3 regions of the Coralliovum pocilloporae genome follow, and region 3 is predicted to be linked to each of the others. Evidence: riboswitches for the same ligand, from Rfam matches in the RefSeq annotation. Region 3 holds a riboswitch; each other region holds the start of a gene.
The links. Region 3 has a riboswitch for cobalamin ahead of RA157_RS12975 (ABC transporter ATP-binding protein). Riboswitches for the same ligand answer to the same signal wherever they lie in the genome.

Region 1 (10,524 bases), 920 kb from region 3:
ATGATCAGCAATCAGTTCCACAGAGGCTCCAGACATGATCAGCTCCCGGCCCCGAGGCGATTGTTCAATCCGCGCGCTGGAGCATTACCGCCAAGTGCACGGGAAATCACCGTGGCATTGTGATCCAGCATACCGATATAGGTGCCTTCATAAGTCCCAGGCGCACCCATGGCATCTGAGAACAGCTCACCACCCACAATGACCTTGTGCCCACGGGCGGCAGCTCCCTCGACCAGCGCCCTGATATTGCGCTCGGATACGGAGCTTTCCACGAAAACCGCTGAAACCCTGCGCTCGACCAGCAGATTGACCAGCTCTTCGATCCGCAGCAGCCCGGCCTCGCTCTGGGTGGAGATACCCTGAATACCAAGCACCTCGAAGCCATAGGCCTTGCCGAAATAGCCAAAGGCATCGTGAGCTGTGACCAGCACGCGGCTGTTTTCCGGAACCGACAGGGCCGAGCGTTTTACATAATCGGACAGAGCATCCAGTCTCGTGATGTAGGCTGCAGCATTTTTGCGAAATTCCGACTCGCCCTCCGGATCAAGGCGGATCAGTTCGTCGCGGGCATTCTCCGCTGCTTCCTTCCAGAGAGCAGGGCTCATCCAGATATGTGGATCAAACTTGTCAGGATATTCATCACTGGCAAACAGCTGCTCCTTCGGCAGGGTTTCTCCCAGCGCGATGACCGGCTTTTTCTTCGCCAGTTTATGAAGCAGCTCCTCCATCTGGGCTTCCAGATAGAGGCCGTTGTGAATGATCACATCCGCCCGCCCCAACAGGATCACATCGCTGCGGGTGGTGCGATAGGAATGCGGATCGACACCCTCGCCGATCAACGTGCTGACATCCGCCCGGTTTCCGGCAACTTCGGATACCAGATCACCGATCATCCCGACCGTGGTGACAATGTTCAGCTTGCCCGCATGGGCTGGCATAACCATCATCAGAACAGCAACAATCAAGACAGACAGACGACGCATCAACGCATTCTCACTTCTGAACTTCGATCCTGGATCTTTAATGCAAATAATTCGCAACTGCAAGAGCAGATCACACTTTTTTGCGAATGACTTGCAACAAGAACACTAGGCCGCACACATCATCGGGATTTTCAGAAGCTATATTTTTCAGAGATTTATCAGTGATCTACATAAGTATCACGATCTATCGCGCCGCGCCGTATCCCTCAAACACAAAAACGGGAGCGCCATGCACTCCCGTTTTCAGATTGGAGTCTTGCCCCCAAAATACTCCACACTCTCAGTTCATAAGAGCTCGTCGCTCTGCAGGCTGCGATGTGGCGCGCCAGTCGAGCGGCATACTGGCCACCTGCTCCATGAGCTCGGCAACTGGCCCGGACGCGTCAGGACCGGCTTCTTTCAGAAGTGCCCGCGCCGCTTCTACAGGATTGACGTGATCAGGCAGACTTGCCAGCCAGAGCCCCAGCGCCAGACCGGCCTGGTCTGACCGGCCATAATGCGTCCGCTCTCTTCTCTCTCTGCGGGAGGATCTGGCTGATCGTCTCCGCATGCCGGTCATTCGGCCATTTATGGAATTCAGGTCTGTCGCGTCCATACCAGTATCCTTTCGTACAGGCTCCAGCCTGCTGTGGTATGTTCGCGGGGAGTTGTCAGATGGACGCCGGATGGCCTGAGCCACCAAATCGCCCCTGCAATCGCCCTCCGCGATTCGGTAGCCAAGGCACACCATCAGGCATGCCGGTTTCATCAGGCTGGTTTCCGGACTGAAGAGCGGTCAGATGACATCTGAACCTGCGTAACACCTTCCCAGGACAGACATCCCAGTGGCCTTGGTTACGCGCAACTCTATCACCGTTGCGGGGGCAGTGCCGGACTTAGCATACGCATCACCGGCTTCCCAATTATCTGCGACACATCTTGTGGGTGAATCGCAGCACCTAACGTACTCATCATCACGAGGTTTCATGCAGATTGCAATCCGCAATCATCCGAATGGGGAAAATTTGTCATAACCGTGGCATATCTGAATTGCGCTTACGGCAATCCAGTGCTACATCCCGTCGCTGACGGTTCCGTAGATTAATAGGGAATGTGGTGCGGCCTCCGGCCAAATCCTCAGCTGCCCCCGCAACTGTAAGCGACTACGACGGTTCATAAAGCCACTGGACAGATCTTTGTCCGGGAAGGCGAACCGCTCGCATGACCCGCAAGCCAGGAGACCTGCCGTCAACCGATGATCGCGACCAAATGCGGGCGTTCATCGATGGTGTCCCGACGCCGGGGTGAGCGTCAGGTCTAAAGGCGGCATTGCCTGACACCAGTCGTATGCGTCTTTGGCCTTTGAAGTCCCCGAGCGTCTCCATTGTTTTCCGCTCCCTCGTGAGCTCATGGAGACCTTACATGTTGAAGAAAATCCTGGCGGCCACAACCGCCGTACTTATCGCAGGCACAGTGTCTGCTGCAGCCCATTTCCAGCTTGTCTACACACCGGAAGTCAATCTCGAAAAAGCTGGCGACGTTCCGTTCAAGCTCATCTTCTGGCATCCGTATGAAGCAGGCCATGTGATGGATATGGGCCAGCCGGAAGCCTTTTTTGTCATCCACAAAGGCAAGAAGACCGACCTTCTGGGCGCTGTTAAGCCGATCTCCTTCAAGGGCCCGACCAATGATGCCGCTGCTTTTGAAGCATCTGCCAAGGTCAAGCGCAACGGCGACTATATCTTCGTCGTCGAGCCGGCTCCCTATTATGAAGGCAGCGAAGACATCTACATTCAGCAGATCACAAAAAGCTTTGTGAACAAGGGCGGTGTGCCGACTGACTGGAATTCTGCCCTCGGCCTTAAGACCGAAATCGTGCCGCTTGTAAAGCCAACCAACATTCTTGCCGGTTCCACCTTTACCGGTCAGGTTCTGGCAGACGGCAAGCCGGTCGCCAATGCCGAGCTCGAAATCGAGTACATGGCTGCTGAGCCGGATATGGAAACCAATGCGGCCAAACCGGCAACAGTTACGCCTCCTCCGGGCGGTGCCGTTGCTCTTGTGACCGACGAAAACGGCATGTTCTCCTTCGGCGTTCCAAAAGCCGGTTTCTGGGGCTTTGCCGCTCTTGGCTCTGGTCCTGTCAAGGAACATGAAGGCAAGGAACTTTCCCAGGATGCAGTTATCTGGATCCGCGCCTACGATATGGAATAGAGCCTAGGGTCAAGACTCATTGCTCATGCCCATTCTGTTCATCTGGGACGTACAGAATGGGCAGAAACAAGAGCGCCGGACGAAAAAATGACTATCGCGGAATGGACGTAAACAATGAGTTTTGACCCTAATGCATATCGTTGACGGAGCACTTTCAACAGAAGTCCTGATCGGGGGCGGTATCATCACCGCCGCCGGCCTGGCACTTGGGCTCCGAAAGCTTGATATGGAGCGCATTCCGGCTACGGGCATTCTGAGCGCCACATTCTTTGTGGCGTCTCTTGTGCATGTGCCGCTTGGTCCGTCCAGCGTGCACCTGATCATGAACGGCATGGCAGGTGTTATTCTCGGTTGGGCCGCCTTTCCCGCGCTTTTTGTGGGCCTTCTGCTACAGGCCGTGTTCTTCGGATTTGGCGGCGTTACCGTTCTCGGCGTCAATGCAGCCAATATTGCGTTGTCAGCAGTTATTGCAGCTGCAATCTGCCGCCGTGGCATCTCCTCTCCCAATCTGAAGATTGCCATGATCTCAGGCGGTATTGCAGGGGCGCTGGCCATCGGGCTGACAGCCCTGTTTGTCGGTATCAGTCTGGCTTTTTCCGGTGAAGAGCTGATTCCTGCAGCCAAGCTTGCTTTCTTCGCCCATATTCCCGTAATGATTATCGAGGGTCTTTTGACCGGTGCAGCTATTCTTCTGGTCCGCAAGGTCAAGCCGGAACTTCTGTCGGCCTCCATTCCAACTGCGGGGCGATCCTCATGACACTCTTTCAGTTTTTTGCACGCCTGGCCCTGGTCGCCTGCTTCTCCCTTTCCATGCTCACACCTGCCCTGGCCCATAAAGTCATTATCGGGCTTTACGCGGAAGGAGATCATATCGAAGGGGAAGTCGGCTTTTCCAACGGAGATATGGCGAAGAATGTGCTCGTCGAGGTTTTTGATTCGTCCGGAAAGAAACTGGGCGAAACCAAAACCGATGATGAAGGCATTTTCATTTTCAAACCGACAATCCGGATTGACCATGTCTTTACATCCAATCTCGGACAGGGGCATGTGGCCAATGGCACGCTGACTGTTGATGAAATGCCGGAAAGCCTGAAGGCGGGATCTACCCCCCAACAGCAAGCCTCCACCACATCAGGCCCTGCAACAACAGAAACTGGCGAACCTAATAATTCCGCCTCAGCAGCCGTGAACAAGGAAGAGCTGGAAGCAGCGATTGCCAAGGCTGTTGCAAAGGGTGTCAGGCCCTTGCGCAAGGAACTGCAGAGTTTCCAGGACAAGCTGGACCTGCAAAGGGTTCTCGGCGGTATCGGCTATATTGTCGGCCTGTTCGGCGTTGGTTTTTATCTAGCAGCCCGGCGAAAGCTGGCTGACCAGAACAGCGGAAAGGCCTGATCATGGGTCACGCCATGTCACAGGACGCGAGACGGCTTATCGGCCCTGCCGGACTAATCGGCGGTGCCGATCCCCGTCTGCGGATTGTGACCTGCGTGGCATTCTCCTTCGTGACCGTGGCGCTTGACAGTTTCCCGGCGCTGTTTATGGCGCTGGGTCTGTCTTTTATGGCTCTTTTTGGTTCCCGCCTGCCCATGCGGCGGACCCTGAAGCGCATGATTACCATGGACAGCTTCATCATCTTCATGCTGGCAACCCTGCCCTTTACCATGCCAGGCACAGAGCTCTTCACCCTGTTCGGCTATCCGGCCAGTCTTGAAGGTTTCTATCGGGCGTCTGAAATTGCCCTGACAGCCAATGCAGTGGTGTTGATGATGCTGACACTGGTCGGCACCATGGATGCGGTCATTTTTGGCCATGCGCTCTATCGGCTGCGTGTGCCGGAAAGCCTGATCCATCTGCTACTGTTTACGGTCCGCTATATTGACGTTATCCAGCAGGAGTATCAGCGCCTTCGTCTGGCTATGCGGGCCCGGGCCTTCAAGGCCAGGAATTCCCTGCATACCTATCGGTCCTTCGGCTATCTTATCGGCATGCTGCTTGTGCGTTCACTGGAGCGGTCAGAGCGTATCCTTCAAGCGATGAAATGTCGGGGCTTTTCCGGAAAATTCTACCTGCTCGATTCCATGCACCTGCATCCGCGCGACTATTCTTTCGCAGCGCTGTCCGTCATGGCACTGATCGGGCTTATCCTCATGGAGGTCGGCTTTGGACGTTCTTTTTAATCTCGCCGATATCCATTATTCCTACCCGGATGGCCATACCGTCCTGACCGGCGCCAAATTCGCGCTCGTTGGTGGTGAGCGTCTGTGTCTTACCGGCCATAACGGTGCGGGGAAAAGCACTCTGTTCCACATCATGGTCGGCCTGATTCAACCTCAGTCCGGAACTGTTGAAGCCTTCGGCAAAATCCGCGGAACTGAAGCTGATTTCCGCGAGGTCCGTCAGCGGGCGGGTCTCGTCTTTCAGGACCCTGATGACCAGCTCTTCTGCCCGACTGTGGCTGATGATATCGCCTTCGGCCCACTAAACCTTGGCAAGTCGCGGGAAGAAGCACTGGCTATTGTGGAAGAAACCCTCAATCAGCTCAATCTGGGCAAGTTTCGTGACCGCGTGACACACAAACTGTCCGGCGGAGAAAAACGCCTGGTTTCCCTTGCATCCGTTCTGGCGATGAAGCCGGATGTCCTGTTGCTGGACGAGCCGACAAACGCGCTGGATGAAGGAACCACCGAGCATCTGGTGGATATCCTCTGCAATCTGCCGCAGGCCATGGTCGTCATTTCCCATGACCCCCATTTCCGAACCCGTATCGGCACCAGAACCCTGAAGCTGCAAGATGGCAGGATTGAAGAACTCCAGCCCAAGTGTCGCCATGCTGCGGACACGGCCTGATATTTTCCAGGACTTCAGACCGGACATCTGAGAGACGCAATTCTTCTGCAGTTCCAAGATTCAGACCCATAAACTCCGACTCTCCACCCATCGACGTCTCCTCACACAAAATGTGATCGAGGTCTCATTGCTTTTATCCCCTCCCCCAGGATAGGATATGGCGGATTGCGAGCGGAACGTTTCGGTCTTTGCTTTGGCTTCATCAGAAGCCTTTGATGAGATTACAGAAGCGCCTGATTTGATGGCTCAGCCATCTGCAATCGATCCGTCGGGACCCAAATCGGGACGAGGACAGGGCGCATCCATGATCGGGACCGCGCCCCAGCATTGGAGCAGGACATGCGGCATCAATCCCATGGGGATATCATCAAGCGGCTGAAGCGGGCGGAAGGCCATCTTCGCAAGATCATATCGATGATGGAGGATGATCGTCCCTGCGCGGACGTTGCACAGCAGATGCATGCGGTTGAACGTGCCATTGCCAATGCCAAACGCACCCTCATTCACGACCATATCGATCATTGTCTTGGAGACAGTGACCGACTGCGGGACGAAGGCAGATCGGCACTGGATGAGTTCAAGGCAATCTCGAAATACCTCTAAGGAAATCTGCTATGGATCTCACCTCGCTGATCCAGTCTGGTTCTGTTTCTCCCGTTTTTCTGATGGCTGCGGCCATTGTTCTTGGTGCATTGCACGGCCTTGAGCCCGGCCATTCCAAAACCATGATGGCGGCCTTTATCATCGCTGTGCGCGGCACGGTCAGTCAGGCTATCCTGCTGGGCCTCTCGGCAGCCCTTTCCCATACAGCGATTGTCTGGATTCTTGCGCTTATTGCCCTCAGCCTCGGCAATGAACTGATTGGTGAAGAGCTCGAGCCTGTTTTCATGATGGCGTCAGGCGGCATTATCATCGTGATGGGCGCATGGATTTTCATTCAGCAATGGCGGAGAGCCAAAAAACGTGCAGCGCACAGCCATGGACATCATCATGGTCATGGGCACAATCACGGGCATAGCCACAACCACGATCACTCACATGACCACGACCATTCTCACGGGCATGACCATCTGGATGACGACGCCCATGCACGCGCCCATGCACGCGAGATCGAAGAACGGTTTGGTGATGGTTCCGCGACAACGGGGCAGACAATCCTGTTCGGTCTGACCGGCGGTCTTATTCCCTGCTCAGCCGCCATTACCGTTCTCATTCTCTGCCTGAACCTGCAACAGTTCTGGCTTGGCGTCACACTGGTGGCCGGATTCTCGATCGGCCTGGCTGTCATGCTGGTTGCCGTTGGATCCGCCGCTGCCATTGGCATGAACTATGTTCTGGCCAAATCGGGAGCGTTCGACCGTTTCATGGACCGGGCACCCTATGTCTCGGCTGTGCTGATTGTGCTGGTGGGACTGGCCATGCTTTACACCGGCTGGCATCAGGCTCCGCATCACTAGGGTCAAGATTCCCGAAAAGCACGGCGAAGACAGGGCTTGTCATCCTGCCTTCACCGGTCCGGCATTTCTGCCTGTGACGGCAGACACAGACAGATAACCGGAAAGTTCCTTCCGTTGGTGAACGTCCGCCTGAGCGAGCGTTCGAAGTGAGCCAGACACGCTTCACACGAAACGCGTCTGGCCCGGTCTCCGGAGGAGTGGGTTCTCCGGAGCGTTCAGGTCCCGTCCATCAGCCCATGAGGGGACCCAACCGAGATGACCGATCACCCAGACGGCGATCGGTCAGAACACATCGCTGCATCAGATCGCATATTCTCCCTGTGCAGCTTTCATCATATGGATGGCAATAAAGAGCTGTGTCAGTGCCAGCGGGTGGCTGACCCGCATTCCGACGCTCGACTCATACAGCCCGACATCATCCAGATCCGGCTTGGCATCCTGCAGTTCACTCCACAGATAGCGCTCAATATCGCTAGCCCGCTCTGGAGAGATGCCCCCTGAGATTTCCAGAAGATCAACCGGTTTGCCATGGTCCCGTGTCAGTTGCAGACGGATATCGCGATCCGCATGGATACTGTCGAGGAGGCTGGTGAAATCCGGGTGCGGGAGTGTTGGCCGCAACACATGGCATGCATCAAGCTGGTCGTCCTGCTGACCTGTCTCCACTGCCGGTCTGACAAACCGAATAACAATATCCGCAAACAGGCGCTGGGGAACGATATAGGTATCACGCGCACGCTGACGCCGCTCGAGAATGGACAGGACATCCGACTGGGAATAACCGCGCTGGGTGGTGTCCCGATGAATTTTCCAGCGCAGCCGCAGGTCTTCCTCCGGTTCAAGGAAGATTTTCACGTCATAGCAGGAACGCAGTTCGCGGCTGGCATAGCCGAGCAGCCCCTCAGCAATGATGAAGTCCGCTGGCTGCATCAGTTCCGGGCGTACCAGCTCACCATTGGTGTGGTCATAGACCGGCTTGAGAACAGCCTCTCCCTTCCTGAGCAGTTTCAAATGCTGGGTCAGGATATCCAGATGATTGCAATCGGGCTCCAAAGCGCTCAGCTGCCGCTCATAGCGTTCGGCGCGGGTGTAGCGGTGATAGTCATCCATTGAGAAAATCGTGACACGCTCAGGCCCCAGAATACGGGCGATACCGCGTGCCAGAGTGGTTTTCCCCACACCTGAGTCACCAACAATGCCGAGAATAACCGGCCCGGTCCGCTTTGCTGCAATCATCATGCGCCCCCCGGACCTTCCTGCCCGGGCCAAGCGGACAGGATAGAGGGCTGCTTTTCCCAGCTCGACCGTCCGGAAGACAAGGTCAGAGTTTCAAGCGCTACCTCTGTTTGCTGAACGGTTGCGCCAGATAGCAGTAGGCCCGACGTGATCCCCGTCGCGCTGAACCCCAGAACATATCCCGGAACCAGCTTGTCCTGATCATGCCATTGCGTTGTCGAGCGCCCTTCCGCCCGCATTGCAGCATGCTCACTTGGCAATTGGGGATCCATGCGACCCAAAAACTCTCCTCCCAGACACTTTACTGCCGCAGCCGCCAGAAACCCCTCAGGCACTCCTCCTGTGCCCATCAGCGCATCAATATCGCCGCCTCCAGCCCCTGCCAGAAGCGCGCCCGCTATGTCTCCCGCCGGGTAAAGAGCAACAGACGCGCCAGCTGACCGGACAGCATCTATCAGCGCATTGTGGCGTGTTTTCTCAAGCACATAGACCGTCAGCCGGGCGACCGGTTTCCTCAAAGCGTCACTCAATTGCTGCAGACGCTCAGGAACAGAAGCAGAAGGGTCGACCTTGCCTCTGGCTTCCGGTGGCAGAACCAGCTTTTCCATGTAAAGAGCCGGGCCTGGATTCATGAACCCGTTCGGCTCCACAAGTGCCGCCACAGCCATGGCATTGGTCAGGCCCGGCTGCAGAAATGTCGTCCCCTCCGCCGGGTCAATCGCCAGATCACCGGATGGATCGCTATCAGTAGTCCGCCCAAGCAGAGCACCGTCGACCAGCGTGGTTGAGCCCGCATCTCCACCGCCAAGAACCAGCCGTGTCGCGCCGGGTATCTTCGCAAGAGCCACGGCCATAGACTCACGGGCGCGGTCTTCGAGATGGTCCTCATCGCCGTTCTGGATACAATGCGCCGCCGTCGCCGCCGCATATTCGGTGGCAGCCTGAAGAAGTCCGGCGATGCTGTCATCGGATTGTGCCATGACAATCAGGGTCCAGTTCGTGTGTTGAGGAGAACACGTCTCAAACCATACGCGTTGGCCACACCATGCAAAAGCTCCGACAGGATAGGAAATTGTCTCTTTCGAATGGGCTGAAGCCCACCCCATCGGGTAGGTCACACAAATACGCTACCGAAATACCTTCTCGGAGCTGTGTTTTGCATTGTAAATCGATATTCTTCATTATATAGCCCTCTTCAATCGCGAAACCACACTCCTAGTGGAGACTGTTGATGCAACTGGACTGGATAGATACGTTCCTCGACTTGCTGGAAACGAAGAACTTCAACCGAACTGCAGAACGTCTGAACATCACCCAGTCCACAGTGAGTGCCCGGGTCCAGTCTCTTGAAAAACATGTGGGGGCCGTTCTGTTTGAACGGGGACGCGGAGGCGCGCATGCCACCCCTGCAGGGCGCAGGTTTATTGACTATGCCCGCTCGATCAAACTGTCCTGGACTATGGCACGGCAGGATATCGGCGTTCTCGACAAGTTCGACGGCCTGATGCGCTTTGCAAGCCAGGTCAGCCTGATGGATCAGGTTCTGCTGAAATGGGTCGACAAGCTGAAAGTGGCCCTGCCCTCGACAGCCATTTATCTTGAGGCGGACTATTCGAACCAGATGGTCACAGACCTGATGTTCGGCAATCTCGATATCGCCCTTCTCTATATGCCGCGCTATATCCCCGATATTTCTTATGAAGAGATTTTCCGCGAGCGTATGGTGATGGTGTCTTCAGACAGCCCGCATCTGTCAGACCAGACGCCGGAACGCTATATTCGGGTCAGCTATTCAGGAACCTTTGACA
Region 2 (10,524 bases), 1.7 Mb from region 3:
CGCGCGATCAACATGTCATATCTCCGTTTGAAAGAGGCGCATCCTGAAAAGACACCAGGACCGAAGTGAGAAGCAGCACCCGCTCAAGAAAACTGTCCTCTACAGCAAATTCATCTGCTGAATGAATGGCGCCACCACGCACACCAAGTGTGTCCACCACGGGGATGCCACCGGCAGCGATATTGTTCCCGTCGCACACCCCGCCTGTATCTGACCAGGTCACATCAAGCCCCTGCTCCACACCAAGAGCATGGACGCGATGAAACAGCTGCGCGTGATTATCCGTCATCGGTTTAGCCGGTCGATGAACAGCACCATGCAGCGCAACCTCCACATCAGCCTGACCATTGTGGTGTTCTGCAATCCGGCGGAGTTCCTGTTCTGCCCAGGCCATGTGGTGAGGTTCAGGCGAGCGGATATTCACCCGCACCACAGCGGATGCGGCAACCGAATTCAAACTATCACCACCGCGCATCAGGCCCACATTAAACGTGGTCCGTTCCCGCTGGCCATTCAGCCCATCCACATCCGCAATCAGCCGGGCAGCGGCAGTAATCGCGTTCCGGCCCTCATGAAAAGCCCGGCCCGCATGGGCAGCTCGGCCCTTGAAGGCAAAATGGAAATTGCCACTGCCACCACGGCCACCGGCCAGTGATCCGTCAGCCAGAGCCGGTTCGACAACAAGACCAGCCTCAACGCCTTGCGCAGCCGCCGTGAGATGCCGGGCGGAGGCAAGCGAACCGGTTTCCTCATCTGAATTGATCAGAACATCAATGCCCATATCCGGCATGAGGCCGAAGCGCTCAACCGCTTCAAAAGCCCGGAACAGAATGGCCAGACCACCCTTCATATCGGCAATGCCCGGTCCATTAAGATGGCCATTGCCGATCCTTGTCACAGACTGGAAGGGATGGCTCTCCGGGTAAACCGTATCTACGTGACCAACACAGAGAAGACGACGCGTGGCTTCCGGTCTCAGCTGCGCCCGCAAGACAGGACCAAAATGAAGGACTTCTGGCTCGCCCTGGTCACTGATTGATGTGACCGGGTCAGACTCTTCAAGAGCACAGGCAAAGGACAGGCGCTCCAACTCAGCGCGCACCAGATCCTGCATTGTGCTGATACCCGCAAGATTGCGCGTACCGGAGTTGATATGACTCCAGCCAATCGCTTTCTCGACGGTTTCATCGGCCGTTGTCGCCAGCCAGTCCTTAACGTGATGATGCAGCAAATCCGAAGTCCTTCTTATGAGCCAGGCTGATGAGCCGGGGTATGAAGGCTCGACAGATAGATCCTGCATCAAGTCAGGCCGAATGTGCTGCCGAACTTCGATGGAAGCGCGACAAGAGCATCGTCAGGACAGAAAACTTCAGAATATTATTCGGAAAACACCTTACTCAGAGCGAGCAATCATCCCCACGGGCATACCACGGAACGGCTTGGCTTCGGACAGCATCGGGATGGTAATCAGCTTGGAGATACCGATTTCCGCACTGATCAACCGATCTGACAGCTCACTGAGATGGCGCATGTCACGGACCACAACCTGCAGCAGATAGTCAAACCGGGCGCCAACCATGAAACTGGCCACCACTTCGTCCGTTGACTGGATTGCCTCATCGAACCTGTTGAAATCATTTTTATAATGATTTTCCAGCGAGATTTGGAAGAAAGCTGTCAGAGAAGAACCAACTTTGTCCAGATCAACCATGGCACAATAACTGGAGATATATCCCGCTTCTTCCAGCCAGCGCGTTCGGGTCAGACAGGCACTGGGAGACAGCCCTACTTCATCAGCCAGATCCTGATTGGTAATCCGGGCATTGCCCTGAAGGGCTGCGAGAATCTTGAGATTGATCCGATCCAGTTTCATAATGCTCTCTTCCGAATAATCTGCGGCCTAACAAACACAAACCACATCAAAGCGCAACCGTTTCCGCAAAGCCGATAAGACATTTCGCACCGCCTGTGCTTGAATTTTAGCCAAATAGTGCCTCACGCCGTCGTTGGCATGCGGCATTTTTCCAGGCACCAAGGCAGGATGATCATTGCTATGCAGAATATTCTTCACCCGGCAACATCGATTCAATTGCTTGAGGAAACCGGCCCCCGCGTTATGCAGCACGCATCCGGCATGCATGTGATTGATCAGGATGGCAACCGGCTGATTGACGGCACTGCTGGCCTCTGGTGTTCGAATGTGGGCCATGGCCGCAAGGAAATTGGAGAGGCCATGCAAACCGCCGTCTCCGAACTCGATTATTTTCACACGTTCAACGGCTTTTCCAACGCTCAACAGATCAGGTTGTCTGAACGCCTGGCGGATCTCGCACCAGCCGGGCTGAATCACGTCTTTTTCGGATCGTCAGGGTCGGACGCCAATGACACGCTGATCAAGATACTCTGGCACTATAATGTCATTCAGGGGCGGCCTGAGAAGAAGAAGGTTATTGCCCGCTGGCAAGCCTATCACGGCACATCCATTTCCACTGCCAGCCTTACAGGTCTTCCGGGCTTTCACAAAGGTTTCCACCTGCCACTGGATTTCGTCGTCCATGTCTCCTGCCCGCATTTCTATCGCTATGGACAGGAAGGAGAAACCGAGGCCGCCTATACAGCCCGGCTGCTCCGGGAACTGGAGGAGACCATTGAGAAAGAAGGTGCTGAGACCATCGCCGGTTTTATCGGTGAGCCGATTATCGGCGCAGGTGGCGTCATCACTCCACCAGAGGGATACTGGGCCGGTGTACAGGAGATCTGCCGCAAACATGACATCCTGATTATCGCTGACGAGGTGGTCAGCGGATATGGTCGCACCGGCAGCATGTTTGCCTGCCCAGAACTCGGCATCAAGCCTGATATGATGACCACCGCAAAAGGCCTGACCGCTGGCACGTTCCCCTATTCCGCCGCGTTTGTTTCTGACCAAATCCATGACGTTCTGCGCAAAGGCTCCGAGCTTTTCGGCGCTTTTGCCCATGGCTATACCTATTCCGGCCATCCAGTTGGTGCAGCAGTTGCCAATACGGTTCTGGATATTATTGAGCAGGATAATCTGATTGAGAATGCCCGCACCGTCGGCACCTATCTGCATCAGGAGCTTCAGAAGCTGGCTGACCGCCATCCCAATATCGGTGAGATCAGGGGCAGGGGTCTTCTCGCAGGTATTCAGCTTGTTACCGACAAAGAGACAAAGACCCTGTTTGAAACATCCGAGAAAATGCCCGGTAAACTGTCTGAAGCCTGCTATAGAAAAGGCCTGATTATCCGCCCGCTTCCCACTGTCAGTTCACTGGCCCTGTCCCCGCCATTGATCATGACAAAAGCCAACGTGGACGCCACACTGGAGATACTGGCAGACGGGCTTGAAACCATCTTCGGCAAACAAGCATAAAAGACGCTCGGCAAGGCCCGAAAACGTGTTAAACCAGCCCCATTGACGGCAACAAATCGGATCAAATGCTATGAGCAGGATTGTATATGTGAACGGCGACTATCTGCCGGAGGAAGACGCCAGAATTTCGGTTTTCGATCGCGGCTTCCTGTTTGCAGATGGTGTTTATGAGGTGAGTTCTGTCCTGAACGGCCGCCTGATTGACAATGAAGGACATCTGGTCCGCCTGCGCCGGTCACTCAATGAGCTGAATATGCCCGCTCCGGCCTCTGACGCCGATATTGAAGAGATTCAGAACGAGCTTATCAAACGCAATAATGTGGAAGAAGGCGGCGTCTACCTTCAGGTCACACGCGGCGCTGCGGACAGAGATTTTCTCTACCCCAAAAATGCCAAGCCGTCTCTCGTTCTCTTCACTCAGGCACGCTCCGTTATTGATAACCCGAAGGCAAAGACTGGCATGTCTGTCATTCTGCTTGAGGATATTCGCTGGCGTCGCCGGGATATCAAGACCGTCGGGCTCCTCGCCCAGTCGATGGCGAAACAGGCTGCGTTTGAGGCGGGTGCCGACGATGCCTGGATGCATCAGGATGGTTTCATTACCGAAGGCAGTTCCAACAATGCCTATATCGTCAAAGATGGCACCATCATCACGCGTCACCTGAGCAACGATATCCTGCACGGCATCACCCGTAAGGCTGTTCTCGCACTGGCGAAAGAAACCGGCATGCCGATTGAAGAGCGCGCCTTCACCCCGGACGAAGCAAAGGATGCAGATGAAGCCTTCGTCACCTCTGCCTCAACCTTTGTCATGCCTGTGGTCAAGATCGACGGCAGCGACATAGGAACCGGAACACCTGGCCCTATCGCCACTCGTCTGAGAACCCTCTATATCGAAGAAGCCCTGAACAGCATCAAGGACTAGGACCGGCCTAGCTTCCGAACATCTTCACTGCGATACCGGCCTTTTCCAGTCGGTTTCGCAGAGCGGATGCCATGGCAACCGCTGCCGGATTATCTCCATGGACGCAGATGGTTTCCGGCTTGACGGGCGTTCTCACACCATTGATGGACGTGACCGCCTGATCATCAATCATCTTCAGCACACGGTCCGCCGCCATATCAGCATCATGAATGACAGAACCCGGCACTGACCGGGATACAAGGGTTCCGTCATCATTATAGGCACGGTCAGCAAAGACCTCACGGGCGATATTGCCGCCCTGCTCCAAAGTGGCTTTTTCAAGTGCGGTTGACGCCATAGCGACAACGTAAAGGTCTGGATCAACGGCCCGTGCCGCTTCCACATACATATCCGCCAGGGCCTTGTCACGGCTGGCCATATTGGCAAAGGCGCCATGCAGTTTGACGTGGCGGACGTGCGCACCATTGACCCGGGCCATGGCCTGGATTGCGCCGATCTGATAGATGATATCACGCGACAAAACATCATGCGGGATACCCTGGATTTCATAACGCCCAAAGCCATGCAGATCCCGGAATCCAGGATGCGCGCCGATACCGACACCTTTCGCCTGGCACATCCTGATTGTCTTATCCATGACCTGTGGATCACCGGCATGAAAGCCGCAGGCAACATTGGCGCTGGTGACAATATCCAGCATCTCGGCATCATGACCCATCACCCACGGGCCGTAGGATTCGCCAAGATCCACGTTCAGATCAATTGAGGATGTCATTGTCTTTTCATTCCATTTCTGTTCGCGCTCAATCCCTGTCCCAGGGCAACATATCACCATCAGCGACTGCGCCACTAATCAACTGATAGGACAGAAGGTCATCCATCTCGGACGGATCTCTCAACAAAGGCGTGCTCAGGCTCGGCAAACGCTCAAGCTCTGCCCTGAAACGCGACAGGCAGCCAAGTGCTGTCTCTTCATCAACCAGCTGGAAACGGAAACGGCTGCCGCTTGGCAATTGCGCCAGAGCATTCAGGTCAGCACCAATCACCGTTGCAATGCGTGGATAGCCACCAGTGGGCTGCCTGTCAGCAAGCAATACCGCTGGGAAACCGTCCCCCGGAATTTGAATATCGCCGAGAGAAATCGCGTCAGATGTTCCCGACAGAGCCATTTCAGTGTTGAACGGGTCTGCGGCAAAATCCAGCCGAACCCCCATTCTGTCCCGCTTGGAGGAAACCTGAAACTCGGTGGCCAGAAACCGGGCCCGCTCATCCTCTGAATAATAATGCGCCTGCGCACCCCAGAGAATGCGAATGACAGACCGTCCGAAATACCCGGGTTCCGGCAGGGCTTCCCCAAGCTTCGATCGTGCAGGACCATCACCAATCTTCAGGCAATCGCCCGCCTGAAGCATCCGCCCCTGATACCCGCCAAACCCCGCCTTTACATGGGTCGCACGCGCGCCCATGGCCATCGGCACATCAAAACCGCCAGCCACAGACAGATAACCATAAGCACCACCGGACGCGCCACCGATATCGAGCACCTGCCCCTCTTCAAGCCGGAATGCCGAACGCCAGACAACAGGTGTGCCATCAACGGAGGCTCGAAAGCATGCCCCCGTCAGCGCCACATCGACAGCTCCATACTCCGCCTGGAAACGACCACCAAGGCCATAAAACTCAAGCACTGCAAGCTCTGATGCCTGCCCCAGAAGGGCTGAACCTTCCCGATAGGCGAAGGCATCAACCACCCCGCCTTCGGTCACGCCATAACGTTGATAGCCGGGACGCCCCAGGTCCTGCACACTGACAGCAGGCCCGGCGGACAAAACGCGGAGAACAGGGTTCACGACAGCACCTCCCGCTCCACTACGCTTTCGCCGGACAGAACACGCGTCATCAGATCCTCAAACTCATCTTTGCAGATTGGCTTGAATGCCACTTCATCACCGGGTTCCATCAGGAAAACCGGATCACGCTGGAGATCAAAATTGCGGAATGGTGTCAGCCCGATCCGCCGCCAGCCTGTTGGCATGGCTATAGGGAAAATAACGGTCTGCCGAACAGCAACACAAATCGACCCAACCGGCTCTTCCGGTTTGACATGATCAAGCCGGGCAAAGTCCCATGGCTCCGGCAAAGCTCCGCAATAGGCCAATCCCGGTGAAAAGCCGATCATGTTTACCCGCAAGCGGTCCGCAGAATGCTGATGTATCACGTCTTCTGCCTCAACACCCAGAAGAGCGGCCACATCCTCAAGGTCTGGCCCTTCCTCATCGCCATATTTTACTGGAATACGCCAGAGACTTCGCCCCTCCGGCAACTCAGATGCATACCAGTCCCGGTCAGACAGCAAATCTGAAAGAAGTCCACGCAGGGTCTGTGGAGCCAGGTCAAGCGGATCAAACCGGATCAGCACAGATCGATTGGTAGGTGCTGTTTCCAGGATCTGTGGCAGGGCCATCGTCCGCAAGGCCGCATCAAACACGATGGCCGCCGTGTTGCAACGCTCATCAAGCCTGTCACCAAACTCAACGGTCACCGCCGCCTCACCGACCGATCGGATCAACGGATATTGTGGTTCAGAGACAGAAGACGACAGCGTCAAAACGAACACTCTTTCAAACAGAAAACAGGTTCCGATTTGTACATGGTCGAGCCGGTTTGTGAAGACCGGATTTAAACCAAGCGGTTCACAACACAGTCGGAAACATGGTGTCTGTTCTATTTTAAATCATGTCGTTTTTGTCGTCAGATACAGTTTTGAATCGGTCTAACGTCCGGAAAATCAAGGTGCCGCCTGCGGGCGGAGAATTGGGAAGCCGGTGAAAATCCGGCACTGCCCCCGCAACGGTAAGGACGGGCAGAACGTGGCAAAAACCACTGGGTTTGAGGAAATCCGGGAAGGTGCCATGTCGGTCGCGAGACCCCGTCCAAGTCCGGAAACCAGCCTTGTTTGTCAACGTCAACCGCGGGTGGCGGTGAACGGCGTGGATCCGGCCTGTCTTTCCGGTGCGCCCTCACTTTCGCCTGCCTGTATTGCCGCGGGGTAGCGGCAGAAAATCAGGTCGATCATGTATCAGCAATCCGATATTTTCATGCACTTGCTTAATCGCAAGTCCGCTCACTCGCTTGAGCAGCCTTTCTACACAGATCAGTCCATCTTCGACTATGACATGTCCGAGATCTTCTACAAGGACTGGCTGTTTGCGATCCCCGCATGTGAACTGGCAAAGCCTGGCAGTTATGTGACCCATCAGGTCGGTGCCTACTCCGTCATCATCGTTCGCGGTCAGGATCAGGTCATTCGGGCCTTCCACAATGCCTGCCGCCACCGCGGATCGGCCGTCTGCACCGCTAAAAAGGGCAATACGCCAAAACTGGTCTGCCCTTATCATCAGTGGACCTACGAACTTGACGGCTCACTTCTCTGGGCGCGAGACATGGGTCCTGATTTTGACGCCAGCAAGCATGGTCTGAAACCTGTCCATTGTCGCGAGCTGGAAGGCCTTGTTTACATCTGCCTCGCCAACCATGCCCCGGACTTCGATCGATTTGCAGAGCTGGCCCGGCCTTATCTCCGGCATCATGACCTCGGCAATGCCAAGGTCGCTTATGAAAGCTCCATCGTCGAGAATGGCAACTGGAAACTGGTCTGGGAAAACAACCGCGAATGCTACCATTGCGGTGGAAACCATCCCGCACTCTGCCGCACATTCCCTGATGATCCAGCGGTTACCGGCATCGAGGGCGGCACAACACCTCCTCACCTTCAGGCACATTTTGACCGCTGTGAACAGGCCGGACTGGCCTCCGGGTTCCATCTGAGCGCAGACGGGCGCTACCGGCTTGCCAGAATGCCATTGAAGGAGAAGGCGGAAAGCTACACGATGGATGGCAAGATAGCCGTCAGCAAAAAACTGGGTTCTGTTCCGTTCAATGATGCGGGTGCGTTGTTGAAGTTCAACTACCCGACCACCTGGAATCACTTCCTGCCGGATCACTCCATCGTCTTCCGCGTCACCCCGCTTTCCCCGACCACAACAGAGGTCACCACCAAATGGCTTGTGCACAAGGATGCGGTGGAAGGTGTCGATTATGACCTGAAACGCCTGACAGAAGTCTGGATAGCCACCAATAATGAAGATCGTCGCGTGGTTGAGGACAACCAGCGCGGCATCAATTCACCGGCTTATGAGCCCGGCCCGTACTCTCCAACCCAGGAAAGCGGTGTTATCCAGTTCATTGACTGGTACTGCGAGCGTCTTCTCTCCGGCATGAGAAGACTGAATGTAGCGGCTGCGGAGTAGGCGAAATGGGTCTTCATCAACATTTCGAAACCCTGGACGATTCCGCCATCTGGTCGGACGACGAAGCCCTTGAGTGCACTCTTGTGGTTCGCGAAACTGAAGATACGGCAACGTTCACGTTCCGGGCACCATCCGGTGCCTGGTTCCGTTATCAGCCGGGGCAATTCCTGACCCTTGAACTGCCCGTACCAGGTGAAATCGTCTGGCGGACCTATACAATCTCGTCATCACCGTCGAGACCACTCTCCATCTCAGTAACGGTCAAGGCCCAGCCTGACAGTATCGGCACACGCTGGATGATGGATCACCTGAAGCCAGGCATGCGACTGAACGCGAAGGGCCCAGCCGGCGTTTTTACCCTACCGAAACGCCCGAACGGAAAATTCCTGTTCATCTCAGCAGGCTCCGGGATTACGCCAAGCCTGTCGATGACACAGTATCTCTATGACCGGGGACAGGACCCCGATATCTGCTATGTGAACTGTGCCCGTCGCCCATCCGACATCATCAGGAAATCCCAGCTCGAATACATGGCTTCGCGTGTGCACGGTCTGCAGCTGCATTTTGTCGTCGAAGAAGATGACCCGTTTCAGGCCTGGACCGGCTATCGTGGCAGACTGTCCCAGGTGATGCTGTCGATGATCGCACCGGACTACCTGGAACGGGAAGTCTATTGCTGTGGCCCCGAGCCCTTCATGCAGGCCGTCCGCGATATCCTGAACGCGCTCGGCTTCGATATGGATAACTACAATCAGGAAAGCTTCGGGGCGCCAGCTGAAACCGTGGCGGAGGTCGAGGAAATCGACGATACCGTTCCGGATGAGCAGAAAGAGGCAGAAATCGTCTTCACACAGTCCGACGTCAGCACGCCTTGCACGGAGACAGACACAGTGCTCGGCATTGCAAGGTCTTCCGGCCTGAATATCCCGTCAGGCTGTACCTTTGGCGTCTGCGGTACCTGCAAGGTGAAGAAAGTCAGCGGCGACGTTCATATGGTTCATTCAGGTGGTATTTCAGAAGACGACATCGCCGATGGCTATATCCTCGCCTGTTGTTCCAATCCGATCGGCCGCGTGGAAATCGATATCTGACGGGTTACAGACTTGCTCTGTAAACTGAAAAGCCGCCCGCAGTTTTGCGGGCGGCTTTTCTCTTATCTAGCCAACTGAGGCCGGGGTCCTGACCCTAGACGCGCATATTGGCACCGTTTGCATCATAGATCGGCCCGCCGAGAACTTCTGCATCGTAAAATTCACCCAAAATTTCGACCTGCAGCCTGGTTCCCGGTTCAGCATTGGCCACAGAAACGTATCCCATGGCCATTGACTGGCCAACGCGATGTCCATAGCCGCCAGAGCTGACATAGCCGACGGCTTCCCCATCCTTGAGGATTGCTTCGTCGTTTGACACATCGATGCCGTCCACATCGATCGTCATGGTCACAAGCTTCCGCTCGACACCTTCATCACGGAAGGTTTCAGTGGCAGCCTTGCCAACGAAATCCTTCTTCCAGTTGATGAACACGTCCATACCGGATTCAACCGCATTGAAGTCCGGCCGGAATTCAAGCGTCCAGACGCCCCAGCCTTTTTCGAGACGCATGGACATCAGCGCACGTGCGCCGTACCAGCGATACCCCAGATCAGCACCGGCATCCTCTATGGCTTCCGCCAAACGCAGCAGATATTGCGGACGGCAATAGATCTCAAAACCAAGTTCACCTGAGAAGCTGATCCGGTTCAGGATAACAGGCACACCACCGACAAAGGTCTGGCGCAAGTCGCGGAACTTAAAGGCATCCGCAGAAACATCATCGCGGGTTATCCGCGCCAGAAGTTCGCGCGATTTCGGGCCAGACAGCGCAATGCCATGCCAGTCGTCAGAGACATTCCCGT
Region 3 (10,524 bases):
ATAACTGAGCTGACTGGTCAGAGGGTCAATGGCTATGGCCCGGCCAAGGCTGCCATTCCAGGCCCGGGCAAAGTAGTTCTGTTCCAGAAAAGATGGTGTCTGTCCAAAAGTTGCCGCTGAAGAGACAATCCGGCCATCGGCCCCGAGAAGCCGAATGTCTGACAGGCCCGAGACATTTCTCAGCTCGCTCAGGCGTAACTGAACACTGGTCCGAAAAACCTGCCCCGGGCGTGTTCCCGTTGCCTGACGATTGAGAAAGCGCTCAAAAAGCGGCTCTTGAGAGTAATTCACTGCAAGGGCTCTGAAACGGGATATTTCCGTTTCGACAATTTTGCTGTGCAGGGTAAGCAGATGAGAGTTGCGATTGAAGTACTCTGTGATGAGTTGTCCTTCAAGAAACCGCACCAGTAGAAATAGGCTTAAAATGAAGACGCCAAGAGCCGTGAAAAACATATAGGCAGATGTTTTTCTGCGTTGAATTATGTAAGGAGCAGCTTCTGGCATTTAGGGTCAAAGCCCTGGTTCTTGATTGTGGTTAGACCGTTGTAGAAGCGACGGAAGAAGCGGGTAATATACACCGCATCAGGTCTTCACACTTCAGTATTGATGATGACGTCTTGTTGCTCTCTTCTCAAAGCTTGCGGAAAACTATTGAAGAGTCAGAAAGGGGGCAAGAACGTACTGGTCTACGCTGCCCCCTTTCAGGTCACATTATCGTGTAGGCTGCTGTCCGATAATGATCAGAAATCAAGACGCAGGCCACCCTGGAAGGACGTGAAATTGTCCGTAATCCCGACAAGTGCGGTTGGCACGCGGCCAGCATCGTTTTCCAGATGCTCAACAGAGGTCCAGAAGCGCAGGTTCTTGTCGTAGTGATAGACATATTCCCCTTTGATGGACTGGACATCACCGCTCGTATCACAACTGTCAACAGCGTAACGGGCGTGGAACTGATGCTCTTTTACACGGGCACTACCGTAAATGCCGCTGGCTGTTCTGTCTTCACCAACGCAGGTAGGAATAAAGTTGATGTTTCCAAGCCCGCCGCCTGAAGCTCTCAGACGCAACGTACCGGTAGACCCGGCCCCTGAGGGGAAATCGAACTCGTCATCCTGCTGATGATGGTAGGCTGACAGAGTGAAAATGTCGTTGATTTTCCAGAAGGCACGTACGCCATAGAGGTTCCCCTGCAATGGGCCTTCCAGATCCTTTGCATAGGCGGCCTGCAGCTTTACAGGGCCGATTGAATATTCTGCACCAACCTGAACCTGGTCGAAATTATCGCCGTCCTGTCCTTCAAGCTGCGTGCCGATACCGAATTTGAAATTGCCGTATTTGAAGCGGTACTGCAGATAATCATCCTCACGAATGGTGGCCAGGCGGACCGTGTCTAGTCCATCGGAGAAGTAAGAGCCGCGAACAAAGCTGTGAAATACGGTTGTCTGTGATCCGAAGGACAGTGTGCCGTAATCCTTGTGACCAACGCCAACACTGGCAATACGAAGGGTCAGGCCGCCATTCTGGACAAAATCAACAACGTCGCTGCGGGTGCCGTATTCAAACTGACCGAAGACCGAAAAGCGATCGTTCAGCTGATATTTGGCTTTCACGCCGATACGGCTAAGAAAATCACGCCCGTTGAGACCATCCTGACTGACGCCAGCTTCAATGTAGTCGAACCCGACCCGGGCAGAACCGTAAAGGTCTACATCGAGTTTCGGCCCTACAGCATCTTCAATGGCTTTTTCGCCATTTGTGACAGCATCATCAAGTGATTTGGTCGCAGAAGAAAGGTCTGCGGCATTGGCGATGCCAGTCATTGCAAGAAGTGAAAGACTGAATGCTGTCGAACACAGCAGCTTCACTGAAAATTTAGTGTTAGAGAGCACCCTTTTGTCTCCTCCCGTTATTGTGATGGAGGGACCAAAGAGGAAACAGAGACCGCCTTTCAATGAATTTGGCTTGTCTCTGAGCAGATTTTCAGTGTGCTTCCGGGGCTATGTTACCTGATTTACCCCAAGTGCGAAATTTCATGTTCCGTATTTGAAACAAGGTCGATGTTGAGGCTCCGGCAAGCATCCGGCCTGTTGCCAGAGATCGGAACTGCATTGTTCAAACCCTCTGATGATTCTATGTCTGAAATGTGAAGAATGGTGTGCTGATGATACTGCAACTGATTTTTGACAAAACTGTTCTGGATTGATATCCTGATGGCAGGGGGCTTGCGAACGCCCCGTGAGGCTTAGACCCAAGGTTCGCTTCCAGAAGACCGGAGATTGTCTGCGCATACTTGCGCATGTCATTCGAGAGGAAGCAATCCATGCCTGCATTTAATGAAATTACCCCTGCACAGCTTTACCGCCTGATCGGCACACCCGATGCGCCTGGTCTTGTCGATCTCAGGATACAAGAAGACTTTGAAGACGATCCGCGTCTGATCCCCGGAGCCTTTCGCAGTCCGCATACGGATCTCGCAGCCCTAAAGGCACAGCTCGAGAGGCGACAGGCAGAGCGCGTGGTGGTTTATTGCCAGAAGGGGCGGAAGATATCGCAAGGAGTGGCAGCTCTGCTGCGATCGGATGGCTGGGCTGTTGAGGTTCTGCAGGGTGGACAGTTTGCCTGGAGGGATGCAGCGCTGCCCATGCGCGAGGAAATTGGCATGCTTCAGCGCACGGAAGAGGGGCAAACCCGGTGGGTCACCCGACATCGTCCGAAAATTGATCGCATAGCCTGCCCTTGGCTGGTCAGGCGGTTTATTGACCCCACAGCGGAATTTTTGTTTGTGCCGCAGCAGGACGTGGCATTGGTGGCCGAAAAGTTCAATGCCATACCATTTGACGTTGAGGGTGTTCGGTTCAGCCATCGCGGTGAGCGATGTTCTTTTGATGCCTTTATGGAGGATTTCGACCTGCGATCCAACGCCTTGGACCAGATGGCCGTTGTCATTCGCGGTGCTGATACCAATCGACATGATCTCGCACCACAGGCGGCAGGGCTGCTGGCCTTATCAGTCGGTCTGTCGCGTATGGTGCGAGATGACATGATGCAGCTTGATGCAGGCATGTTGCTCTATGATGCGCTCTATCGCTGGGCCCGGGATGGTATGGATGAAGGTCATGATTGGCCCGCACCAGGAAGCAAGCCATGACCCGCCCGGGTTTTTATGAAGCCTTCCGGGTCTGGTGGCAGATCGGGGTTCTGTCTTTCGGCGGGCCTGCAGCTCAGATTGCCCTGGTTCACCGGATGGTCGTGGAAGAGCGGAAATGGCTGAGTGAGCAGGATTACCTGAATGCTCTGTCTTTCTGCATGTTGCTGCCGGGGCCGGAGGCCATGCAGCTGGTGACGTACGCGGGATGGCGGCAACACGGAGTTCTGGGTGGTCTGGTGGCCGGGTTACTGTTTGTTCTACCGGGGGCGCTGGTGGTTCTGGCTTTTGCGGGCTTCTATGTAACCTTCGGCAACACACCATCTCTTGAAGCCCTGTTTCTCGGAGTGAAGGCCGCCGTTCTGGTGATCGTGTTTGACGCACTCTGGCGGATTGCCAGGCGCAGCCTGACATCGCGGCTGCACTGGTGGACCGCCGGGCTTTCCTTTGTGGCGCTGTTCTTTCTCGGAATTCCGTTTCCTGTCATCATTCTGGCGGCAGGCTGTCTCGGCTTTGTCACGGCACAGGCGGGTGAGAGGACGGTGATTGACCGACCTCATATCCCCTTGTCCAGAACCTGTGCCACTATTCTGGTCTGGCTCGCCATCTGGATGGTGCCGCTGGCTTTGGTTGAGCCGGTAACCGGTTTGCCCATTCTCACTGAGCTCGGCCTGTTTTTCTCCAAGCTTGCAACGGTGACCTTCGGCGGGGCCTATGCGGTTCTGGCCTATATGGCGCAGGACGCGGTGCAGAACCATGGCTGGCTGAGCACGACAGAGATGATTGACGGACTCGGTCTTGCGGAAACCACACCGGGGCCTTTGATACTGGTGACAGAGTTCGTCGGGTTTCTGGCAGCAGCACGGGCTGAGGGCGATGTTAGTCTATGGGCCGGAGTTCTGGGGGCAGGGGTAACGCTCTGGGCAACATTTGCACCCTGTTTCCTCTGGGTCTTTGCGGGTGCCCCTTATATTGCCTGGCTCACATCAAAACCCCGATTGCGGGCCGCGCTTGCATCCATTTCGGCGGCAGTGGTTGGCGTCATTCTCAATCTGTCCATATGGTTTGCAATCCACGTGCTGTTTGAAACTGTGACAACAGAGCGTCTGGCTGTCCTGACCCTGTTGCGGCCTGAGCTCGGCAGCTTCAATGATGCTGTTCTTATCTTCATCGCGCTGGCTATGGTGCTGCTGCTAAGCCTCCGTCGGAGTGTCCTTCTCACCCTCTGCGCCTGCGGAGGGCTTTCACTCGTGCTGGCCAGCCTTTCGCTCGTCTGAGCAGGTGCTTGGATAAACGGGATGATTTCATCTTGCTCCACCTCCTGAACGGGGTTATTCATCAACCGATGGTTTTCGGGAATCGAGCATATTTCCGGAATGAAAAGGGAATACGGTGAGGCTTAACCATCAGGTGCCTAATCCGTAGCTGCCCCCGCAACTGTGAGCGAGGAGCAAACCCGGCAAAACCACTGGCCTGAAACAGGCCGGGAAGGGTCGGGAGCGCTGTAATCCGCGAGTCAGGAGACCTGCCATCAGGAATTCACTCAACCCGGGCGGGGAAGTCCGGTTAAGGGGCTCCGGATGGCACATCTCAATGTCACCCGATCAATCTGCCTTTTGACCTGCCGCCGCCGGATCGCGGAGCACAAGGCAGATGGGATCATCTTTCCTGGAACTTGATGCTGTCACCGTTCACTCCGAGCGGGGCGACGCTTTGCTGTCTGACGTGAGCTTTGGGGTCAGCCATGGCGTACGGCTCGCTGTGGTCGGTCCGAATGGCGCAGGCAAAACCACATTGCTCCGGACCATCTGCGGCCTGTTGAGCCCGGATAACGGAGAAATCAGGCTGAATGGCCGCAGCCTGCAGACGCTCAGCTTTGAAGAGCGGGCCCGGCAGATTGCCTATGTGGGGCAGGCGGATGATCCAGATGGACGCCTGTCTGTCACGCAATATGTAGGGCTGGGAACCCGCGCCCGACAGGATCAGCTCAGCCAGGCAGAAACTGCGGAAGGCATGCATGCCATATTGGATGCACTCGGCCTTGGGTCACTTGCGGACAAGCGCATGGACCGGATTTCCGGGGGCGAACGCCAGAAGGCAAAGATAGCCCGCGCACTTTGTCAGAAACCGGACCTGCTGGTTCTGGACGAGCCGACCAACCACCTTGATCCAAGGGCTCGTGGCGACATTCTGAACCTTGTTTCAGGGTTCGGCATGGCGGTTATTGCTGCACTCCATGACCTGACCCTGATCGATAGTTTTGCCGACAAGGTTGCTCTGCTTGATGGCGGCCGGCTGATCGATCTTGGCTCCCCGTCTGAAACGCTCTCCACACCGAATGTGCGGCAGGTTTTTGACGTGGACCTGCTCCGGTTGGCGCATCCGGATGGGCGAGGTTTTCTCCCGACACTTGATCTTGGGAAGGCTGAAGCCTCTCGAGAGCGTTCCAACACCTGTATTCAAACCAAAGGATAGACTGATGATCAGATTTTACGGTGCAGCTCTTTCTGCATTGCTCATGGCCACAGCCGTGCAGGCCGAGCCTGTAACGGTTGATAATTGCGGTCAGCCACTCACATTCGAGACCACGCCTGAACGGCTGGTGGTTCACGATATCAATATGAGCGAGATGGCATTCGCGCTCGGCCTGCAGGACAAGATGGTCGGCGTGACCGGCATTTCCGGCTGGTACAAGACCAGCGCCGATTTCGAGAAGAAACGCGGGGACATACCGGAACTTGCCCCGAAATATCCGTCTCTGGAAAATCTCCTGGGCGCATCTCCGGATCTGTTCTTTGCCGGCTGGTATTACGGCATGAAGCCGGGTGGAGATGTGACGCCGGATATTCTGAAAGGACACAACATCAAGACCATGGTCTTGTCCGAGAGCTGTATCCACCTGGACAAAACACGTCCAGCTGCCTCAATGGACCTGCTGTTTGGTGATGTCCTGCGGCTTGGCAAGGTGTTTGACAAGGCCGATGAAGCGGAAGCTCTGGTCAAGGGTTGGAAGGAAGAACTGGCGGCCTTGAAAGACGCTGTGCCTGCTGAGGGTCGCAAGCGCGTCTTCCTCTATGATTCCGGTGCGGACAAGCCGTTTACCGCCGGGAAGTATGCCATCACCACGGCAATGATCGATGCTGCAGGCGGCGAAAATGTCACCGGTGACATGGAAACCAGCTGGGGAACCGCGTCCTGGGAAGCCGTTGCGGCTGCCAATCCGGAATTCCTGATCCTGCTGGATTACCAGAATGGCGATGGTGCCAAGGGCCTGATGAATTTCCTCAAGGAGCATCCGGTGATGAAGTATACGGATGCCGTGAAGAACGGGCGCTATGTCGCCCTTCGCTATGAAGAACTGACACCGGGACCGGCTAATATCAAGGCTATAGGCAAGATCACCAAAGCCATGTATCCGAAAGCGTTTTAATACCAAAGGACCTTAATATTGACCCATGTGATGCCGCCCAGCCGTTCATCGGCAAGGCGCTTTTTGAAGGGCGATGCGGGGCATCGGTCGAGAGAAGAAACGCTGTCCGGTGGGCGACTGGACGGCACCGAAGGCCGGATTTCTGCGCGTTCCAGGCGTCGTTGCAGATGGTTCATGGTATCCATACCACATCACCATCCGCGCCTTGCCGGACCGCGTATGAATCTCGGTCAAATGATTCAATATTTAGTTCCTTTGGTATCAGACTGATGGTGCGGTTCATTCTTGCAGTGCTGGCGGCAGGTGCCGGGCTTCTGGGGCTTGCCTTTCTGGCTGTGTCGGTCGGGGCGGTTGATATTCCGTTCGATGTCATCTGGAAAGCCATCCGGGGAGCTGTCTTCCCGTCCGGTCAGGATGAACCGCATCCGCTCTCTCGCATTATCCTTGACCTCCGGCTGCCCCGTGCATTGCTGGCGATCATGGTTGGGGCTGGCCTTGGGGTCGTGGGCTGTATTCTCCAGACCGTAACGCGCAACGATCTGGCCGATCCGTTTCTGTTTGGCCTGTCATCGGGCGCTGCCGCAGGTGCGGTACTGGTCATTACTGTTACTGGCGATGTTCTTGGAGTCTGGACTCTGCCGATTGCTGCCTTTTGCGGCGGGCTGATTGCATCAGCTACGGTCCTGCTGCTGATGGCTCGCGGTGTGCGTCAGGATCCTGCCAGACTGGTCCTGACCGGTCTGGCGGTGTCTTTCCTTTTCCTGTCGCTGACGAATTACATGGTGTTCGCCGGAGATCAGCGGGCCGCGCATTCAGTCCTGTTCTGGACAATTGGCGGCCTTGGGCTTGCCCGGTGGGATATCCTGCCCATTGCGCTTGCTGGTCTTCTGGCTGTTGGCGTCTATGGGGTCTGGAAAAGCCGGGACCTGGACGCACTTCTCTCCGGTGATGATACAGCCCAGACTCTCGGGGTTGATGTGAAGAATACCCGCAGAATGGCTTTCATGGTTGCCGCTTTTGCGACCTCGGCCTTTGTCTCCGTAACCGGTGTCATCGGCTTTGTCGGGTTGATGGTGCCGCATCTGGCACGTGCCATCACCGGGCCTCTTCATGGTCGGCTTATTATCCTGTCTTCTCTTATTGGTGCCTGTCTTCTGCTGGTCAGTGACAGCCTTGCCCGGACGCTTCTGACGCCGCAGGAGCTTCCGATTGGCATTATTACCTCAGCCATCGGGGCTCTGTTTGTAATGAGCATGCTGCGCCGCCTTTAAAGGCAGGCGACTGGAGCTTGACCCTAGGTGGTAGCAAAGACGATGTCGACCAAATCTAGCACCATCAAAAACCAATTCTATGATTTCTGTAACCAATAAGCAAAATTCGGTTTTGAACTGTGTTTCCGCTCAGGTTGTTTCTTGAATGATGCTGTCAATGAAGACTTTATTTACATGAATTCAGTTAAGTTTTTTACGGACGCACGCGTTTTCGCAAGAGATTGTTAGGTGTTTTTACGTATCGATCTCCAGGAAACAGTTCGCCGATCAAGAGCACGCTCGGGTATCGGCAGGTTGGGGACAAAAAATGCTGAAAAATGCAAAGATAACAACAAAGTTGATCGGTATGACAGTTGCAGCACTCACAGTGGTGCTTGCAGCTGGTGTCAGCGTGATCAGCTGGCAGGTCTCGGAAACAACAACAGGGCAGGCCCTCGCAGAAGCAGAAGCCGTTGCCCGCGAGCAGGCCGAGTTTGTAAAGAGGCAGATGGAAACAGGTCTGACCTCTGCGCAGATCCTTGGTGATACGCTCAATGGCCTGCGCGAGGCAGAAGCCATAGACCGCACCGCCTGGATGGCGCTGCTTGAAAAGACACTGCGTGAAAATGAGAACCTGTCAGGAACATGGGGCGTTATTCCAAAAAACAGGTTTGACGGACGCGACGCTGATTTTGCCGATACGGAAAAGTATGATGAGCACGGTGACTGGCGCCCTTATTATTTCCGTCTTGCTGATGGCAAGATTGGCTACAAGCCCACATCGGTTCCGGATGTCGGAAATCCCGAAGCGCAGAAATGGTTCAATGCGCCGTTTATCTCCGGTCAGGACTATGTGACCGAGCCTTACAGCTGGGAAGCGGATGGTCAGACAGTGACCGGCGTCTCCTTTGGTGTGCCGTTGAAAAACGGCTCAGAGACGATTGGGGTTGCGGGTACCGATATCCTGCTGACGCCGCTGGCCAATGCCCTGTCGCGGATCAGTCCGCTGGGAACCGGTTCTGTGCATCTTCTGTCTCAGAATGGCGTTTGGCTGTCACATCCGGATGCTGCTCTTCTTGGCAAGGACTGGGCTGAAGGACGGTCGGACGCTGATGCCGCTCATGAAAGTGCTGTCAAAGCCGCAGTGAAAAATGCGCAGCCCTATACTTACGAAGGGTATTCCAACAGCCTTGGCACGGAAGTGACCCGGATTATCATCCCGCTCCGCATTGGTGGAACGGATGCGACCATGTCACTTGTGGCCAATGTTCCCAACAACACGCTGACAGCAGCCTCGCGACAAATCACGGTGACCATTATCGGTATCGGTGTCGCTCTGCTGTTTGTTGTGGCAGGGGCAGTCTATGGGGTTGGGAACTCTGTCGTCCGCAAACCGATTGGCCGGGCAATCTCGACTATCAAGGCTCTGATCGATGGCAATTATACCATCGAGATTGCGGACACGGATCGCGGCGACGAAATTGGTGAGGTCAGCCGCGCACTCGAAATCTTCCGGGACAAGGCCCATCAGGCCGAGCAGCTGGCACATCAGCAGGCTGAAGCCCAGAAACAGGATGCCGCCCGTGCTGAACGGGTTCGTGAACTGTCGCGGAACTTTGACCAGCAGGTAACCAGCCTGACTCAGACTGTGCTGTCCCAGGTTCAGGATCTGAATGACGCCTCCATATCGCTTATGTCTGAAGCGGATGACACCAGTTCCAAGAGTGCGTCTGTGGCCGCATCCTCTGAAGAAGCATCGACCAATGTGGAAACTGTGGCCTCGGCTTCTGAAGAGCTGATGGCATCTGTCAATGAAATCAGTGGCCGGATGAAACAGTCCGTGGATGTGGCAAGTCAGGCTGTCGATCAGGCTCATTCCGCCAATGGCCGGATCGAAGGTCTGACTGATGCCGCCAACCGGATCAGTGAAGTGGTCAAGCTGATTACCGAGATTGCGGAACAGACCAACCTTCTGGCTCTGAACGCAACCATTGAGGCGGCCCGGGCCGGTGAGGCCGGTAAAGGCTTTGCGGTCGTGGCAGCCGAGGTGAAGGAGCTGGCCAACCAGACGGCCAAAGCGACAGAAGAAATCTCCATTCAGATCCAGTCTGTGCAGAACGAGACCAATGGTGCGGTCGATGCCATCAAGGGGATCACTCACACGATTGAGCAAATCAACGAGATCTCGTCCGATATCCAGTACTCTGTTGATGAGCAGAGCCAGGCGATTGAGGAAATTGCCCGCAGCATCCAGGAAGCATCCAACGGCACTCAGGAAGTGACACGCAACATTACCTCAGTGGCAACATCAGCCGATGAAACCGGGGCAAATGCGCGCAAGGTGAGCTCATCTGCCAATGTCCTGCAGTCTGAAACGGACCGCCTCAAGGCAGAAGTGGACGGCTTCCTGACTGGCGTGCGTGAAGTCGCATAGGGTCAAAGAGAAAAGGGGCAGGCGATGACAAACTGAGCCTGCCCGATTGCTTTGGTTGGTTTGAATGAACAGGGTGGCAGCGATGAGTGCGTTACCACCCTTTTTATATGCAGTATGCATTATATCGTCTTTTAATCGTTCCCAGGTTGCAAATAATGGGGTGAGGGATAACATAGCCTGTATCCGTCGCTCGGGGAGGAGCGCCGGCAGTCTCTGATAGAAGATGAGCAAGCGAATCTGGGGGGATTTCATGACGCTTATACAA

Region 1: it holds a riboswitch for cobalamin, as region 3 does, so the genes downstream of both, RA157_RS08925 (hypothetical protein) here and RA157_RS12975 (ABC transporter ATP-binding protein) in region 3, are expected to answer to the same signal.
Region 2: it holds a riboswitch for cobalamin, as region 3 does, so the genes downstream of both, RA157_RS02980 (aromatic ring-hydroxylating oxygenase subunit alpha) here and RA157_RS12975 (ABC transporter ATP-binding protein) in region 3, are expected to answer to the same signal.

Annotation. Positions count from the first base shown of each region.
Region 1 covers NZ_CP132542.1:1,910,474-1,920,997, reverse strand. Annotated here, with positions in the region: gene RA157_RS08935 (metal ABC transporter ATP-binding protein) at 1-36, opposite strand, end outside; gene RA157_RS08930 (metal ABC transporter solute-binding protein, Zn/Mn family) at 39-983, opposite strand; gene RA157_RS08925 (hypothetical protein) at 1,264-1,578, opposite strand; cobalamin riboswitch at 1,717-1,940, opposite strand; cobalamin riboswitch at 2,036-2,226, shown strand; gene RA157_RS08920 (DUF4198 domain-containing protein) at 2,385-3,176, shown strand; gene cbiM (cobalt transporter CbiM) at 3,307-3,933, shown strand; gene RA157_RS08910 (NikL family nickel/cobalt ECF transporter subunit) at 3,930-4,568, shown strand; gene cbiQ (cobalt ECF transporter T component CbiQ) at 4,583-5,353, shown strand; gene RA157_RS08900 (energy-coupling factor ABC transporter ATP-binding protein) at 5,337-6,023, shown strand; gene RA157_RS08895 (metal-sensing transcriptional repressor) at 6,363-6,626, shown strand; gene RA157_RS08890 (nickel/cobalt efflux transporter) at 6,638-7,480, shown strand; gene RA157_RS08885 (phosphoribulokinase) at 7,781-8,719, opposite strand; gene RA157_RS08880 (fructose-bisphosphatase class II) at 8,716-9,696, opposite strand; gene RA157_RS08875 (LysR family transcriptional regulator) at 9,948-10,524, shown strand, end outside.
Region 2 covers NZ_CP132542.1:622,698-633,221, forward strand. Annotated here, with positions in the region: gene RA157_RS02940 (arginine N-succinyltransferase) at 1-14, opposite strand, end outside; gene RA157_RS02945 (hydrolase) at 8-1,231, opposite strand; gene RA157_RS02950 (Lrp/AsnC family transcriptional regulator) at 1,394-1,873, opposite strand; gene RA157_RS02955 (aminotransferase family protein) at 2,054-3,394, shown strand; gene RA157_RS02960 (D-amino-acid transaminase) at 3,465-4,319, shown strand; gene RA157_RS02965 (LamB/YcsF family protein) at 4,327-5,094, opposite strand; gene RA157_RS02970 (5-oxoprolinase subunit C family protein) at 5,123-6,169, opposite strand; gene RA157_RS02975 (5-oxoprolinase subunit B family protein) at 6,166-6,927, opposite strand; cobalamin riboswitch at 7,094-7,288, shown strand; gene RA157_RS02980 (aromatic ring-hydroxylating oxygenase subunit alpha) at 7,394-8,629, shown strand; gene RA157_RS02985 (FAD-binding oxidoreductase) at 8,635-9,720, shown strand; gene RA157_RS02990 (GcvT family protein) at 9,815-10,524, opposite strand, start outside.
Region 3 covers NZ_CP132542.1:2,827,135-2,837,658, forward strand. Annotated here, with positions in the region: gene RA157_RS12955 (sensor histidine kinase) at 1-291, opposite strand, end outside; gene RA157_RS12960 (porin) at 741-1,820, opposite strand; gene RA157_RS12965 (chromate resistance protein ChrB domain-containing protein) at 2,321-3,148, shown strand; gene chrA (chromate efflux transporter) at 3,145-4,422, shown strand; cobalamin riboswitch at 4,475-4,692, shown strand; gene RA157_RS12975 (ABC transporter ATP-binding protein) at 4,799-5,620, shown strand; gene RA157_RS12980 (ABC transporter substrate-binding protein) at 5,625-6,575, shown strand; gene RA157_RS12985 (FecCD family ABC transporter permease) at 6,845-7,846, shown strand; gene RA157_RS12990 (methyl-accepting chemotaxis protein) at 8,154-10,259, shown strand; gene RA157_RS12995 (hypothetical protein) at 10,510-10,524, shown strand, end outside.